DNA from 3 places in the Aeribacillus sp. FSL M8-0254 genome. Region 1 is predicted to be linked to each of the others. Evidence: riboswitches for the same ligand, from Rfam matches in the RefSeq annotation. Region 1 holds a riboswitch; each other region holds the start of a gene.
The links. Region 1 has a riboswitch for S-adenosylmethionine ahead of NSQ44_RS05240 (bifunctional homocysteine S-methyltransferase/methylenetetrahydrofolate reductase). Riboswitches for the same ligand answer to the same signal wherever they lie in the genome.
Positions count from the first base shown of each region.

Region 2: linked by a shared signal. The riboswitch ahead of metK (methionine adenosyltransferase) and the one ahead of NSQ44_RS05240 (bifunctional homocysteine S-methyltransferase/methylenetetrahydrofolate reductase) in region 1 are both predicted to bind S-adenosylmethionine.
Region 3: linked by a shared signal. The riboswitch ahead of NSQ44_RS15685 (2,3-diketo-5-methylthiopentyl-1-phosphate enolase) and the one ahead of NSQ44_RS05240 (bifunctional homocysteine S-methyltransferase/methylenetetrahydrofolate reductase) in region 1 are both predicted to bind S-adenosylmethionine.

Region 1 covers NZ_JBBOZY010000001.1:1,058,063-1,063,001, reverse strand. The annotation lists gene NSQ44_RS05260 (DegV family protein) at 380-1,258, shown strand; gene NSQ44_RS05255 (DUF3941 domain-containing protein) at 1,290-1,421, shown strand; gene NSQ44_RS05250 (HPr family phosphocarrier protein) at 1,763-2,041, shown strand; gene NSQ44_RS05245 (YajQ family cyclic di-GMP-binding protein) at 2,186-2,677, shown strand; SAM riboswitch class I at 2,779-2,900, shown strand; gene NSQ44_RS05240 (bifunctional homocysteine S-methyltransferase/methylenetetrahydrofolate reductase) at 3,009-4,868, shown strand; gene metH (methionine synthase) at 4,861-4,939, shown strand, end outside.
Region 2 covers NZ_JBBOZY010000001.1:953,128-958,066, forward strand. The annotation lists gene NSQ44_RS04795 (alpha/beta hydrolase family protein) at 1-537, shown strand, start outside; gene NSQ44_RS04800 (DUF2584 domain-containing protein) at 602-844, shown strand; gene pckA (phosphoenolpyruvate carboxykinase (ATP)) at 1,085-2,674, opposite strand; SAM riboswitch class I at 2,943-3,134, shown strand; gene metK (methionine adenosyltransferase) at 3,340-4,545, shown strand; gene NSQ44_RS04815 (phosphatase PAP2 family protein) at 4,595-4,939, opposite strand, start outside.
Region 3 covers NZ_JBBOZY010000001.1:3,227,323-3,232,261, forward strand. The annotation lists gene NSQ44_RS15670 (1,2-dihydroxy-3-keto-5-methylthiopentene dioxygenase) at 350-880, opposite strand; gene NSQ44_RS15675 (methylthioribulose 1-phosphate dehydratase) at 903-1,550, opposite strand; gene NSQ44_RS15680 (2-hydroxy-3-keto-5-methylthiopentenyl-1-phosphate phosphatase) at 1,547-2,236, opposite strand; gene NSQ44_RS15685 (2,3-diketo-5-methylthiopentyl-1-phosphate enolase) at 2,233-3,456, opposite strand; SAM riboswitch class I at 3,535-3,640, opposite strand; gene NSQ44_RS15690 (hypothetical protein) at 4,005-4,214, shown strand; gene NSQ44_RS15695 (hypothetical protein) at 4,292-4,552, shown strand; gene NSQ44_RS15700 (hypothetical protein) at 4,579-4,939, shown strand, end outside.

The DNA of each region.
Region 1 (4,939 bases):
GAACTACTAAGAAGGACCGAACAATTAAGAGAGAATAGCCCTTGGCATTCAGTGAGTCATGATGAACACAGAAAACGTAGTACCTCACTTGAGGAAGGAAGCGGTGAATCCCGTGGGAGACCTCTTGGAGGGTGGAGTGACCACTGGCATAAAGAGAACAGCTATTCACGGAAGTTATAAAGACTTGCGTCAATTATCTTAATGGAACCGCCGTATACGGAACCGTACGTACGGTGGTGTGAGAGGACGGGAGTTAATCGCTCCCTCCTACTCGATTTTTTGTCCTTCTTTTTTAAATTTTCAGTTTGCACAAAATGTATTGTTTTCTATTTGTGATCAAGATAGACTATATGTAAATGAAAAAAAGTAGGTGTGATTAATGAATATTCACATTATCGCTGATAGTGCTTGTGATCTGCCTGTCTCTTTTTTAAACGATCAAGGCGTTTCTTTCATCCCTCTTCGTGTCCACCTTGGCGAGAAGGACTATGAGGATCAATTGACAATCAAACCAAAAGAAGTTTACGACTATATGAGAGCTGGAAACGTTGCTAAAACATCACAAGCATCACCGGAAACAATCACCAATCAATTTGAAAAGCTGGCGAAAGACAATCAGCCGGCGCTGTATATTGCCTTTTCTTCCGAATTGTCCGGTACATATCAAACTGCCGTTATGGTTCAGCAGCAATTGCTTGAAAAATATCCGAATTGGAAACTGCAAATTATCGATTCGAAATGTGCTTCACTTGGGTATGGACTTGCTGTCCGCTACACCATTCAATTAGCAAAACAAGGACTTGATTTAGAACAAATGGCAAATGCAGTAAAAGAGTATTGCAGTCATATGGAGCACATTTTTACAGTTGATCGCCTGGAATATTTGGCTCGCGGCGGGAGAATCAGCAAAACATCTGCGTTTGTTGGCGGACTGCTAAATATCAAGCCGCTTTTGCATGTCGAAGAAGGAAAGCTGATCCCGCTGGAAAAAATCCGCGGGAAAAAGAAGCTTTACCGGAGAATTCTTGAGCTGATGGAAGAGCGTGGAGACAGATTGAGTGAACAGACAATCGCCATCAGCCATGGTGATGATGAAGAAGCAGCTCTCGAATTAAAACAATTAATTGAAGAAACGTTTCATCCAAAAGAAATTATCATCCATACGATCGGTGCTGTCATTGGTGCACACTCTGGCCCCGGCACCCTTGCTGTATTTTTTCTAAATAAACATATTCAAGAAGCTTCATGGAAATCATAAGTATATAACAGTATGGAAAGGAGCTTCCTGAATGTCCAAAACAAGCGATAATGATAAAAAAGCTGTAGACAACAATGCAAAACGACACGAAAAAAATCTATTGAAGGAAAAAAATCGAGAGCTTGGAAAACGGCAATACTCAAAGAAAACGGATCATTTATAATGCCCGCCTGTCGGGCTTTTTCTTTTTTTGAAATATCTCTAAAGGCGAGTCTTCCACCTCTTCTATCCGGACGTTCTGAAAGATAAAGACGCTTTCTTATCTTACAGTATGCATCTTTTCTCTAGCTTTTGTTTTCATTTTGTCTAATAAAACATGGGCGGGGCAATAACTTTCAATTTGATTAGGCCATTCATTTCATTAAAAAACAGAGAAATCCAAAACGTTTCCATATTCGAAAGCGGAGGTCATTTTTTTATATGTAAGAGGAAATGACAAACATGTGGGAATCTATCCTTTATTGATGTAAGATATTGTAAAATAAGTATACAAGAGGTGGCACAATGAAGAAACATGAAATTTCCGTGTATCTTACAAAAGAGATGGAGCCGGAATATGTCATTTCCCTTGTCCATGAAGCGATCAAATTTAACAGCTACATTTTATTCCAAACAAAAAAGCTCCAATTAAATGCGAAAAGCGTTTTAAGCATGCTCGGTTTTTCCGCCTTTTTAGAAGGTCATGTAGTCATCAGCGCTGAAGGAGAAGATTCGCTCGAAGCAGTAAAAAACTTACAAGACTTTCTTTCCCCTAAATGTTCTAAAGCGACATCATTAGCTTAATTGCATTTAAGCAGCTATTAATTTCCTTGCCGTTGCTTTAAGTAACGGTTTTTTCATTTAATTTGCGAGGAACCCCTAAAAGAGTTGTTCAACTGAACGACATTCACTATAATGAATGTAAATAACGTTATTGGAGGTAAAAAGTTGGCTAAGGAGAATTCATTTGACATCGTCTCAAAAGTGGATATTGCCGAAGTGAACAATTCCATTCAAATGGCGAAAAAAGAAATTGTAAACAGATATGATTTCAAAGGATCTAAAAGCGATATATCCCTAGAAAAAGATGAGCTTGTGCTAATCTCTGACGATGAATATAAGCTGAATCAACTAAAAGATGTATTAGTAAGCAAAATGATTAAACGCGGTGTCGCAACCAAGAATATTCAGTACGGGAAAATCGAAAAGGCTTCAGGAGGCACTGTCAGACAAAAAGCCAAACTTGTCAACGGAATTGACAAAGAAAACGGGAAAAAGATCAATGCGCTGATCAAAAATACCGGGCTAAAAGTAAAAAGCCAAATTCAAGACGACCAAGTCCGGGTAAGCGGCAAAAGCAAGGACGATTTGCAAAAAGTGATTGCAGCTGTGAAAAGCGCCGACTTGCCGATCGACGTACAATTTATTAATTTTCGCTAGCTTTGCCCTGTTCACAAAATTGAAATTTTATATTGATTATTTTGATAAAATTCGTTAAATTAGGATTAATCCGTTGTTTTAAAATTTCATACGGTAAAGCGTTCTTATCAAGAGAAGCGGAGGGACTGGCCCGATGAACCTTCAGCAACCGGATTACCCAAAAACTTTGGGTACCAAGGTGCTAAATCCAGCGATGCGTAAATTTGCGCTCGGAAGATAAGAAGAAGGGGAAAATGTTCAAGAAAAAGTCTTCTTCTTAGAAGGCTTTTCTTTTTTATATAGGTGTTCGCCTCCTTGCAGGCGCCTATTTCATTTGATTGGAGGACTTTTTATGGGGCTTTTACAAGATTTACAAAATCATATATTAATTGCCGACGGAGCAATGGGGACTCTACTATACTCATTCGGAATAGACAGATGCTTTGATGAGCTAAACGTTTCAAAACCGGAAGAAATAGAACGGATTCATTCAGCCTATTTAGACGCAGGCGCAACTGTTATTCAAACAAATACATACGGCGCCAATCGCATAAAGCTTGCCAGATATGGGCTGGAAGATGATATAAAGATCATCAACCAAAAAGGGGTTGAACTTGCAAAGAGGGCGTTACAAAAAGCGGAAAACAAAGGGTATGTCATCGGAACAATCGGCGGCATCCGTTCGTTTCAAAAAAGCGCCTTCACGCTATCTGACATTGCCGAAAATTTTCGTGAGCAGCTTCATGTCCTTTTATCCGAAAACGTAGATGGCATTATTTTAGAAACCTATTACGACTTGGAAGAACTGAAAACCGTTTTGCAAATAGCTAGAAAAGAAACGGATTTGCCCATTATCACAAATGTTTCTTTGCACGAACAAGGCGTCTTTCAAAATGGAACAAGATTGGCAGACGGTTTGAAAATGCTTGAAGAACTTGGTGCAGATATTGTCGGCCTCAATTGCCGTTTAGGCCCTTATCATATGCTGCAATCGCTGGAAGAAGTGCCGCTGTTTGAACATGCCTTTTTATCCGCTTTTCCAAACGGCAGCCTGCCAAGGTATGAAAACGGAAGATTAGTTTATGAATCAGATGAACACTATTTTTATGAAGCGGCTCTTCAATTCCGAAAACAAGGTGTCCGGCTTCTCGGCGGATGCTGCGGAACCGCGCCGAAACATATTCGGGCAATGGCTGAAGCAGTATCAAACCTACCTCCTGTCACAGAGAAAGAAGTTAAAGAACGAAATGTTCCAATTCATGTTTTACCTACGAAAGAAAGTCAAGAAACTCCTCTCCCAGATATTGCAAAAAACAGACGCTCAGTGATTGTAGAATTGGACCCGCCGAAAACGCTCGGCTTGGAAAAATTTTTAACAGGAGCAAAAGCGTTGAAAAAAGCGGGGATTGATGCAATTACGCTTGCGGATAATTCCCTTGCTACACCAAGAATCAGCAATGTTGCTTGCGCAAATATTGTGAAAAGCCGTTTCCAGCTTCGCCCGCTCGTTCATTTAACATGTCGTGACAGAAATTTAATCGGCATTCAATCCCATTTAATGGGGCTGCATACGCTTGGCCTGCACGATATTTTAGCGGTCACCGGCGACCCGTCCAAAATCGGTGATTTTCCGGGTGCAACCTCTGTCTATGATTTATCATCGTTTGATTTAATCAGCTTAATTAAGCAATTTAATGAAGGTTTGTCATACTCCGGAAAATCACTTGGTCAAAAAACAAACTTTACTGTAGCCGCCGCCTTCAATCCGAACGTAAGACATCTTGATCGCGCAGTTCAGAGACTTGAGAAAAAAATCAGCTGCGGAGCCGATTATTTTATTACGCAGCCGCTCTACTCGGAGAAGCTGATCGAAGAAGTATATGAAGCAACAAAACATCTGAATGTTCCGATATATCTCGGGATTATGCCGTTAATAAGCAGCCGCAATGCTGAATTTATTCATAACGAAGTGCCAGGCATTAAATTGTCCGATTCGATTCGCGAACAGATGCAAAAAGCAGGCAATGATAAAGAAAAGGGAAAACGAGAAGGACTTGCCATTGCAAAATCGCTTATTGACGCAGCATTTGACCTGTTTAACGGCATTTACTTAATCACTCCGTTTTTGCATTATGAGATGACAGTCGAGCTGACGGAATACATTCATGAAAAAGAAAAGGCAAAACGAGAAAGGAAGATTTCCCATGTATAACATAAAGGAACAGCTGGAGAAAAAAATTTTAATACTAGACGGAGCCATGGGAACAATGATTCAAGCTGCAG
Region 2 (4,939 bases), 100 kb from region 1:
TATCGAGGAAATTTAGGAGGAGAAGGGAATGAAGATTTTGCGGGGAATGATCGTTTTGATGCGGTCAATGCATTCTATTTGTTGATGAAACATCCGCAAGTGAATCCGGATCGTATTCACGTTTTTGGCTTTTCAAGGGGAGGAGTCATGGCCTTGCTTACTGGGATTATATGCTCAAATGTTCGATCTGTTGTAAGCTGGGGCGGGGTGTCTGATATGTTTTTAACTTATGAGGAGAGAAAGGACTTAAGAAGGATGATGAAAAGAGTTATTGGAGGGACACCGAAGAAATATCCTGACCGCTATAAATGGCGGACACCGTTGTATTACCTTGAAAAAATGCAAGCACCCGTTTTAATCATTCATGGGGGAAAAGATGAAAACGTGTCAATTGAACATGCATATCGATTGGAAAGAAGGCTGAAAGAATTGGGAAAGCAAGTGGACAGCTGGTATTTCCAACATTTTAGTCATCATTTTCCGCCACGGCATAACCGGATGGTTTTAGAACGAATGATAAAATGGATGAAAAATTGACCATTATATTTTTCATATGATACATACTAAAAAATGATCGATCAAATGAAAGGGGATTGGAGAAATGGGCATGCCGCTTGAATTAAATACGATGATTATTACAAAAGGGAAGGAAAAGCGGATAGAGGAAAACGTATTTCAGGTTGTCAAAGATGGCTATCGCCTTTATCCTATGAATATTCCTTTGGAAGTTCGAAAAACGTTGACAAGCGATCCTACAGGAACAGCTGAAATTATTAAATTGGAATGGGCTGATAACAAAACCGTGCTTACTTATAATCTCACTTCATTGTACTCAACCAATTAACCGTCATCATATTTCCGTTCATTTGTTGAACGGATTGTGGAAGGAAAAGGAATTTTCTTAATTTTATCGAGTACGGCTTCCATTTGTCTTATCATAAAAAATCGCGTAACCCCTTTTTCATAAAAGCTCGTTGAAAAAGGGGTTTTCGTCTAAAAATCTGTATATAACGGTTTGTTTGCCAACCCAATATAAAAAAAGGCTATCGGACAAAAAGCCGATAGCCGAAAGTAAGTAATTTTTTTATATGATTGGACCGCCAAGTTCTTCAATTTCCTTCGGAACGTTCGAGAATTTTTTGAAGTTCTCTTTGAATGCTTTTGCTAATTCATACGCTTTTTGTTCATAAGCGTTTTTATCACTCCATGTTTTAATAGGCTGTAAAACTTCATCAGGCACTCCTGGAACATGAGCAGGAATCGCCAGCCCGAAAATAGGGTCTTTTACAGTTTCCACCTCATCGAGTTCGCCTTCCAATGCTGCCTGAACCATGGCTCTTGTATAAGCAAGTTTAATTCGTTTTCCTACTCCGTATTCTCCGCCGGTCCACCCTGTATTGACTAAAAATACTTTCACATCATGTTCTTCGATTTTTCTTCCGAGCATTTCAGAGTATCTTGTAGCTGGAAGCGGAAGAAATGGTGCTCCAAAGCATGTGGAGAACGTTGTTTTAGGGGAAGTAATACCCCTTTCCGTTCCAGCAAGCTTGCTCGTATAACCGCTTAAGAAATGATACATAGCCTGTTCTTTCGTTAATTTGCTTATTGGCGGCAGAACACCGAACGCATCAGCTGTTAAAAAAATAATAGTGTTAGGGTGACCCGCAATGCTCGGTTTAGCAATATTGTCAATCGCTTCAATTGGATAAGCCGCACGGGTGTTTTCTGTTAATAAGGAGTTGTCATAATCAGGAATTCGTGTCGATTCATCAACCACAACGTTTTCCAAAACGGAACCGAATCGAATCGCGTTATAAATTTGAGGTTCTTTTTCTTCAGACAAACCGATGCATTTTGCATAACAGCCACCCTCAATATTAAAAATACCAGATGAAGACCAGCCGTGTTCATCATCACCAATTAACCGGCGTTTTGGATCGGCGGAAAGTGTTGTTTTGCCTGTTCCCGATAAACCGAAAAAGAGCGCGACATCGCCTTCTTGACCGACATTGGCGGAGCAGTGCATTGAAAATATATCTCTTTCTGGAAGCAGGAAGTTCATGACGGAAAAGATAGACTTTTTCATCTCGCCTGCATATTCAGTTCCGCCGATCAGGATTATTCTCTTTTCAAAAGAAATAATGATAAATGCTTCTGAGTTCGTTCCATCCACAGCTGGATCTGCTTTAAAGGAAGGAGCGGAAACAATCGTAAACGGATTTTTATGCTCCTTTAAATCGTCTTGGCTTTTCGGACGGATAAACAGTTGGTGAGCAAATAAATTTTGCCAAGCCAATTCATTGACCACTTGAATTGGAAGACGATATTTTTTGTCAGCTCCGGCAAATCCGTTAAAAACATAAATTTCATCTCTATTTTTTAAATATTGTATGACTTTTAAGTACAGTTTTTCAAAAACTTCTGATGAAATTGGCTTGTTGACGGGTCCCCAATCAATTAAATGCTTGACAGAATCTTCTTCAACGATGAATTTATCTTCTGGTGACCGGCCGGTATATTTGCCTGTTGTAACCGAAACTGCACCTGTATTTGTTAAAAAACCTTCTTTCCTAGCTAAAACTTTTTCTACAAGCCGTGCGACTGGTAAATTATGATATGCATTTGGTCCGCTAATCAACGAAGCTAATTCATTTGATACATCTACAATATTCATATACATACCATCCTTTTTTTGCATATTTGAAATGGTTTTATAGAAATAGTATAACACATTTGTGGAAATAGTCCATCCTATTTATCAATTTCTGAAAATAATGTTTTTACTACATATTTTGCCTTCATTTTTGGGCATCATACGAATCATGATTGATCAGCTGATCCTGAAATAATGGATATCAGACGATTTGGAAAATTACAGAGAAGCTTTTTTTATTGTTGACAAGTACTTTTTTGCTCCTGTATGATATACATTTGAACGGATACTCTTATCCCGAGTTGGCGGAGGGACAGGCCCTATGAAGCCCAGCAACCGGCTCGTTGAAAGAAGACAGTAGAATATGGCTTTCAAAATCCCGGTATTCTATGGACATACAACATGGTGCGAAAGAATTCCATATTCATAGACGAGCAATGGTGCTAACCTGATGCAAGGTTATATCCTTGAACGATAAGAGTGAAAGGCAATGATGTTTATAACAACCTTTCCTCTGGCAGGGAAGGTTTTTTCTATGTATAAGAGAAATCTCGTTTAGCCAAGTTTTTCTTATCGTACGAAATTTTGATATGTTTACAATAGTGGTGAGGGAATGAGTTCCGTGTCAATGACAAGGAGTGTAGCACTCCATAAACATCATTTTAAGTTTGAGGAGGAAGCAGTAAATGACAAAAAAGCGCCGTCTGTTTACATCTGAATCCGTAACGGAGGGGCATCCGGACAAAATTTGCGACCAAATTTCAGATGCGATTTTAGATGCCATTTTAGAAAAAGATCCGAACGCACGTGTAGCTTGCGAAACATCTGTCACCACCGGACTTGTATTAGTCAGTGGAGAAATTACGACAAGCACGTATGTGGATATACCAAAAATTGTGCGAGAAACGGTCAAAGAGATCGGCTATACGAGAGCTAAATACGGTTTTGATGCTGAAACTTGTGCTGTTTTAACATCAATTGATGAGCAATCACCCGATATCGCTGCAGGGGTGGATAAAGCTTTAGAAGCGCGAGAAGGACAAATGACTGATGAAGAAATTGAAGCGATTGGCGCTGGAGATCAAGGGTTAATGTTCGGTTTTGCATGCAATGAAACGAAGGAATTAATGCCTCTCCCGATTTCCATTGCCCATAAGCTTTCACGCCGGCTTACAGAAGTTAGAAAAAGCGAAGAAATTCCTTATTTGCGTCCGGACGGAAAGACGCAAGTTACGGTAGAATATGATGAAAATGAACAGCCGGTTAGAATTGACACAATTGTCATATCGACTCAACACCATCCGGAGGCAACTTTAGAACAAATTAAGCAGGATATTAAAGAAAAAGTAATTGATCCGGTTGTGCCAAAAGAACTGATCGATGAAGAAACAAAATATTTCATCAATCCTACCGGACGTTTCGTTATTGGCGGACCACAAGGAGATGCAGGATTAACGGGACGAAAAATCATTGTCGATACTTACGGAGGCTATGCGCGCCATGGCGGAGGAGCTTTCTCAGGAAAAGATCCGACGAAGGTAGACCGATCTGCAGCTTATGCGGCTCGTTATGTAGCGAAAAATATTGTCGCAGCCGGACTTGCAGACAAATGTGAGGTTCAGCTGGCCTATGCAATTGGTGTAGCGAAACCTGTCTCTATTTCTGTTGATACGTTCGGTACTGGCAAAGTAAGCGAAGATGTTTTAGTTGAATTAATTCGCAATAACTTTGATTTGCGCCCAGCTGGCATTATAAAAATGCTTGACTTGCGCCGCCCGATTTACAAACAGACAGCTGCTTACGGTCATTTCGGACGCAACGATCTAGATTTGCCATGGGAACGCACAGATAAAGCGGAAGCTTTGCGCGAACAAGCTCATCAATATTTGTAAAATAAAAAAGGTGTCCAATGCGATGCATGCATTAGACACCTTTTTGCTTTTATGGTCCGAATGCGACAAAACAGATGGTGCCAGCTGAAGCTCCTAGAACTATTCCCGCCAGCACATCTGAAGGGTAGTGTAGGCCAAGAAAAATTCTTGATAGTGCCACACTGAATGTGAGAGGAAGCAAAATCCATGTTAAGGCTGGAAAAAAGAGCAAAAATGGTGTAGCCACTGAAAATACAGCTGTCGTATGTCCAGAAGGAAATGAATGGTCAGTTAACGGATTTTCTAACACTTTTGTTTCAAATAATGTAAGATAAGGCCGTCTGCGTGGATAAATTCTTTTCACAATGAAAACCGGAATATGACTGAAAAAAAGTGCAGCTGAACTTGCCAAGGC
Region 3 (4,939 bases), 2.2 Mb from region 1:
ATATAAATCTGCATCATTTATTCTTGATTTTCCCCATCCCGCCATAATACTTGATAAATTATCTGTGTTTACTTGGTTTTCAAGTGAAACTATATCCTCTTGTAACATAAGACAAGCCTATTTTTGTGTTGCTCTTTTAGCTGCAAGCTTCTTCGCAAAAATGTGTAAACCTATTAAAACCGGGCCAGCAGCCGCTGTGGTATTTTCATAGTTTCTTTGCATTCAGGAACATTGTTCACTGAGCTGGATGAATTGTGTATCCGAAGAGCAGCCAGTTATATGAAAAAGATGATGTTAAGCTTGCAGCTGTGAATGTTTAAAGCCGCTTTTTCATAAATTTTTTGTAAACTTAATTTACTTCTTCTTTTTCGTAAACAGGCACCCAGCCTTCTTCTGTCACAAAGATGCGGATCGCAACAACTTTTCGGTCATCAGCTAATGTGAAATAGTGGCGTCTGCCCTCTGGAACAGAAATAAGGTCTCCCGGATTAAGATGCACTTCAAAAAATTTCCCGTCCTGTCCTTGAATAACAAAAATTCCATGGCCGCTTACAATAAAGCGCACTTCATCATCTGTATGATGATGTTCACGCTGAAAATTTTTCAGCAGCTCTTCAAGGTTTGGCGTATGATCTGCTAAAGAAATGACATCCCAAGCTTTGTAGCCGCGTCTTGCTGAAATATCTTTAATTTCATTTTCAAAAGATTGTAAAATCGTTTGTTTTTCCTCATCATTTAAAAGATACTTCTCTTTTAAATGCTCTGGTAATTTGGCAATATCCCATTGCTCGTAAATAACACCTTGTTGATTTAAAAATGAAATCACTTCCTCTTGATTGCTGATAACTTCGTTTGTTCCTTGAATTTTAATCGTTGTCATGTAAAATACCTCCTTAAAATGTTTAATTATTTAAAGCTCCTGTACTCGCAAGGAGACCGGCTTTTGCTTGAATAAGAGCAAGCTGATACTGAAATAAAAATTCACAAGCTTCTAAAATTTTCTTCGCTTCAAAGCCATCTTTTCCCCATACAGTAATTCCGTGGTTGCGAATAAGAACTGCCCCTTTATCCTCCTTCACGAAATCGCCCAAAGTGCTTGCTAATGTAGGAATATGGGCATAATTATAAATAATCGGAATCTGTAATTCTGCATCTTCCTCCCAGCGGTCAAACGCTTTTATCAGTTCTTGTCCTTGAAATACAATTTTCCCAGCGTCACCATAAAGTTCGGAGATGACATTATTTGCAACCGTATGTACATGCAGGCTGCAGCCGGCTTTGCTTCTTTTATATATTTCGCAATGCAACAGCGTTTCTGCCGAAGGCTTCAGCTGTGTTGCGCCTACAGGATTTCCTTCTCCATCTACAAGCAAAAAATCTTCCTTCGTTTTTTTTCGTTTATCTTTGCCGCTTGCGGTCACAAGAAACTGAAGCGGGGAATCTTGAACTTTTATGGCTAAATTGCCGCTTGTCCCCATAAACCAATCCCTCGCAGCAAGCTCCTCTTTAATCTCCGCAAGCTCATGAACACGAGTTAAAACGACACTCATTTTGCGCCACCTTTTTCTTCTATGAAATTTGTTTTGTTTATTGTCTTCTCTAAAATGTCAATACAGTCGTAAAATGTTTCGAAAGATTGATAAGGAATAGAAAATTCTTGACATTTTTTTGATAAATAATCACGTGCAATAACTGTATCTGCAATCTTCGCGGCTTCTAAATCTGTGACGGAATCCCCGATGATGATGGAATGAGTGTCAGCATTTGCAATTTGCCGAATAATTGTCGGTTTGCAGCACCCACAATTTTGGTTGGGACATTTTTCATCACACGTATAAGGCCAATGAATGGTGATCGTTTCTCCGCTAAAATCCGCTTTATTGCAAAACAGTGCGGTAATAGAATCAAAAGGCTGCAACAGCGGTTTAATAAAAAAATCGATTCCGCCGCTGACAATGTATAAAGGAATGTTCATGTTTTTCGCATAATGAACAAAGTCGCGAAATCCTTCCCTTATTTCTGCAGTTTCTAAAATGTAGCGAACGATGTCACCCTTTAAAGAAGATGGAAGAAGTGCAAACATCTTGCCGACTCCTTCCTGAATACTAATCGACTGGGAAAGGACGCCATCCTTCAATTGCTCCCACTCTTTTGGAGCGAAACGCTTCATGATGCTAACGATGTTATCTTTTTTTGTCACCGTTCCATCAAAATCACAAAATATTACTGGCTTCAATTGGACGGTGCCTCCTTCCATCCCCAGAGCCGAATCGCTTCTTGTAATTCTATGTATTCAGCTGCTTCATTAAGGGGAACACCCCGGGAAACAGCGTCAACTGCCTGACGGAAAGCTTTTCCTCCGCCTTTAGCACCTTGCGGGTGACCGTGAACACCGCCTCCTGCATTAATGACACAATCTTTTCCAAAATCATGAATTAAAATGGGAACAAGACCCGGGTGAATGCCAGCAGATGGAACAGGAAAAGCTGGTTTTAAAACTGATTCCTTCACCAATTCTTCTTTCACGTTTAAAACTTTGTCACGCTCCAATGCAACGCTGCCATATGGTGAAGGGAACAACGAAAAATCTGCTCCAGCAATTCTTATCAATTTTCCAAGCAATAAGGAATGAGAGAGCCCATATTTTTCGGATGAAGTAAACGATCCGCTAAACGCCGGATGAGCCATAATTGGGAGGGCGATTTCATCATCTTCCCTTAATGCTTGCAGCACATCGAGGCCATATGTAAAAACATTAAATAGCAAAATATCGGCACCTAATTCTTTTGCTTTTCTTGCCTTATCTTTCAATTCAAATGTTTTTCCCGTCAAATTGACCGCATACAAAGTTCGGTGCCCTTTTTCTTGATACACGTTATCAAGAACTTTTTTGCCTTCCTTTATTCTTGTTTCAAATGATGTGAGCGAATTTTCAAAAAGTATTTCGTCATCCTTTACTAAGTCGACGCCCCCGAGAGCCTGCTCCCGCAATTGAGCAAGAAGGTAATCCATATCACGTCCAATTACACCTTTAAAGATGCTCATCACTAACGGTCTGTCGTAAACGCCAAGTTTTTCTCGTAACCCTTGAATTCCAAATCGAGGACCTGGAAAATACCGAAAGATCTCATCGTCAAACTGCAAATCTAGTAATTTTATTTCTCCATCTAGTGATAATTTTCCAAAAGTTGTCGTTAAGATGGCAGGAATGTCTTTAGAAAAGTTTTCTCCCGGAAAACGAATGTGAAGCTGTGCAATCGTTTTGCCGGAGGATGGATCCTCGCCTGTTTCTTTTATTTCAACCACTTGTCCTTTATGCTTTTTCAACTGCTCTTGCACTAAAAGAGGAAGGTCAGTCCACGAACCTACAGTCAATCCAAGAGCAATCCCTTCCGCTTTTTTTTCTAAATCTTCTCGTTTCGCAATGATTTGGTATACTGCTGTTACGTGACCCATTTTTTCAATCCTCTTCATTCAGATTTTTTTATATAAATAAAACCTCTTCAATAAGAAGAGGTTTTTTGTCAAAACAACTTCTTATCTTTCAACATCTCTGTTGGGAGAATTAGCACCGTGCTCATCATATGAGTCGGTTGCCGGGCTTCATTGGGCTCATCCCTCCACCTGCTCTTGATAAGAGTTTTATTATTAACTTTATAATTCTTATTCGTTTACTTGGATTATGCCACTATCCTTCCCCTCTGTCAACACTTTTTTACATCATATTCGATTCAAATTCGCTTACATTTTTCTGATGGCATGCTACAATTATTTAATGGTGCAGTTTACAATTTGAGGTATTTTCCGGAACTTGAGGTTGAGCCAAAACAGGAAAGCCTAAAAAAAGAGGACGAAAAAAGAAGGTACAACATCTTTTTAACGTCTTCCGATCGCATCATGCTAGATTACTAGACTTAGAAAAACTGGTTGAATTACGCAATTATAACGTTACTGGTTATCGTGAGACAATTTGTTTCTTGTACCGTTATTGGTTATGTTGCTTTTTGAATGATCCAGAAGAAGCCTTAAAACAAACGCTAACGTTTAATTTACAGTTTAATGAGCCTTTAAGAAGATCCACCAGAAGCGCTGAAAAGGCCTATTATGCACGGAATAACGAAGAAGCAAACCGAATAGCTAGAGAAAAAGGGTATCCTGGCGCTGGATATAATATCAGCAATAAAAAATTAATTGAATGGTTAGATAAGATATAACAGAGGACGAACAACGCCATTTAAGCACGATTATAGATGCGAATGAAAAGCGGAGAAGGAAACAAAAACGCCGGGAAATGGGCGTAAAAAGCCGTGAGGAGTATTTAAAAGAACAGCGCAATAAAACGGATAAGAACTTAGAAAAACTTAGACAAGCAATTGAGTTGAATCCTGATTTCTCGAATTACAAATTAGCTAAATTGCTAGGAATAAGTGAATCGTATGTAAGGAAAGGATGTTATATGTTATTTACTGGAACGGATGATTTAATTAAAAACGAGGATCGATCAATTAAAGAACATGATGTTTTATATTCTAGAATTAAACCTGAAAATTAAACATTTGATAGGAGGAACCTATTTTTATGATTAATTTTTGGAATAAAGTTACTAAATACAAAGAAGCACGTTATGCTGCAGGAATGAATTTTGATCTTGAAGAGATAGAACCCTTTTTAAACCATTTATCAAACTCAATTTTAGATTCAGGCTTGACTCAAGAAGAAATCAACATGATTCTATCTGAAATAGATAAAATGAATGAAGACAATGAGATCAAAGAGTTTGGAACTTTCGATGTTATCTATAAAGGAAAGCCATCAAAAATAAGGGTTCAAGCTGAAATCCACATTGAAGATGGGGATAAAGAGTTAGTGCTATATATGTATAGTACTAAAAAATTGGTAGACGTTATAGAAAAGGAAATGCTAAAGGTGGAAGAGCAAA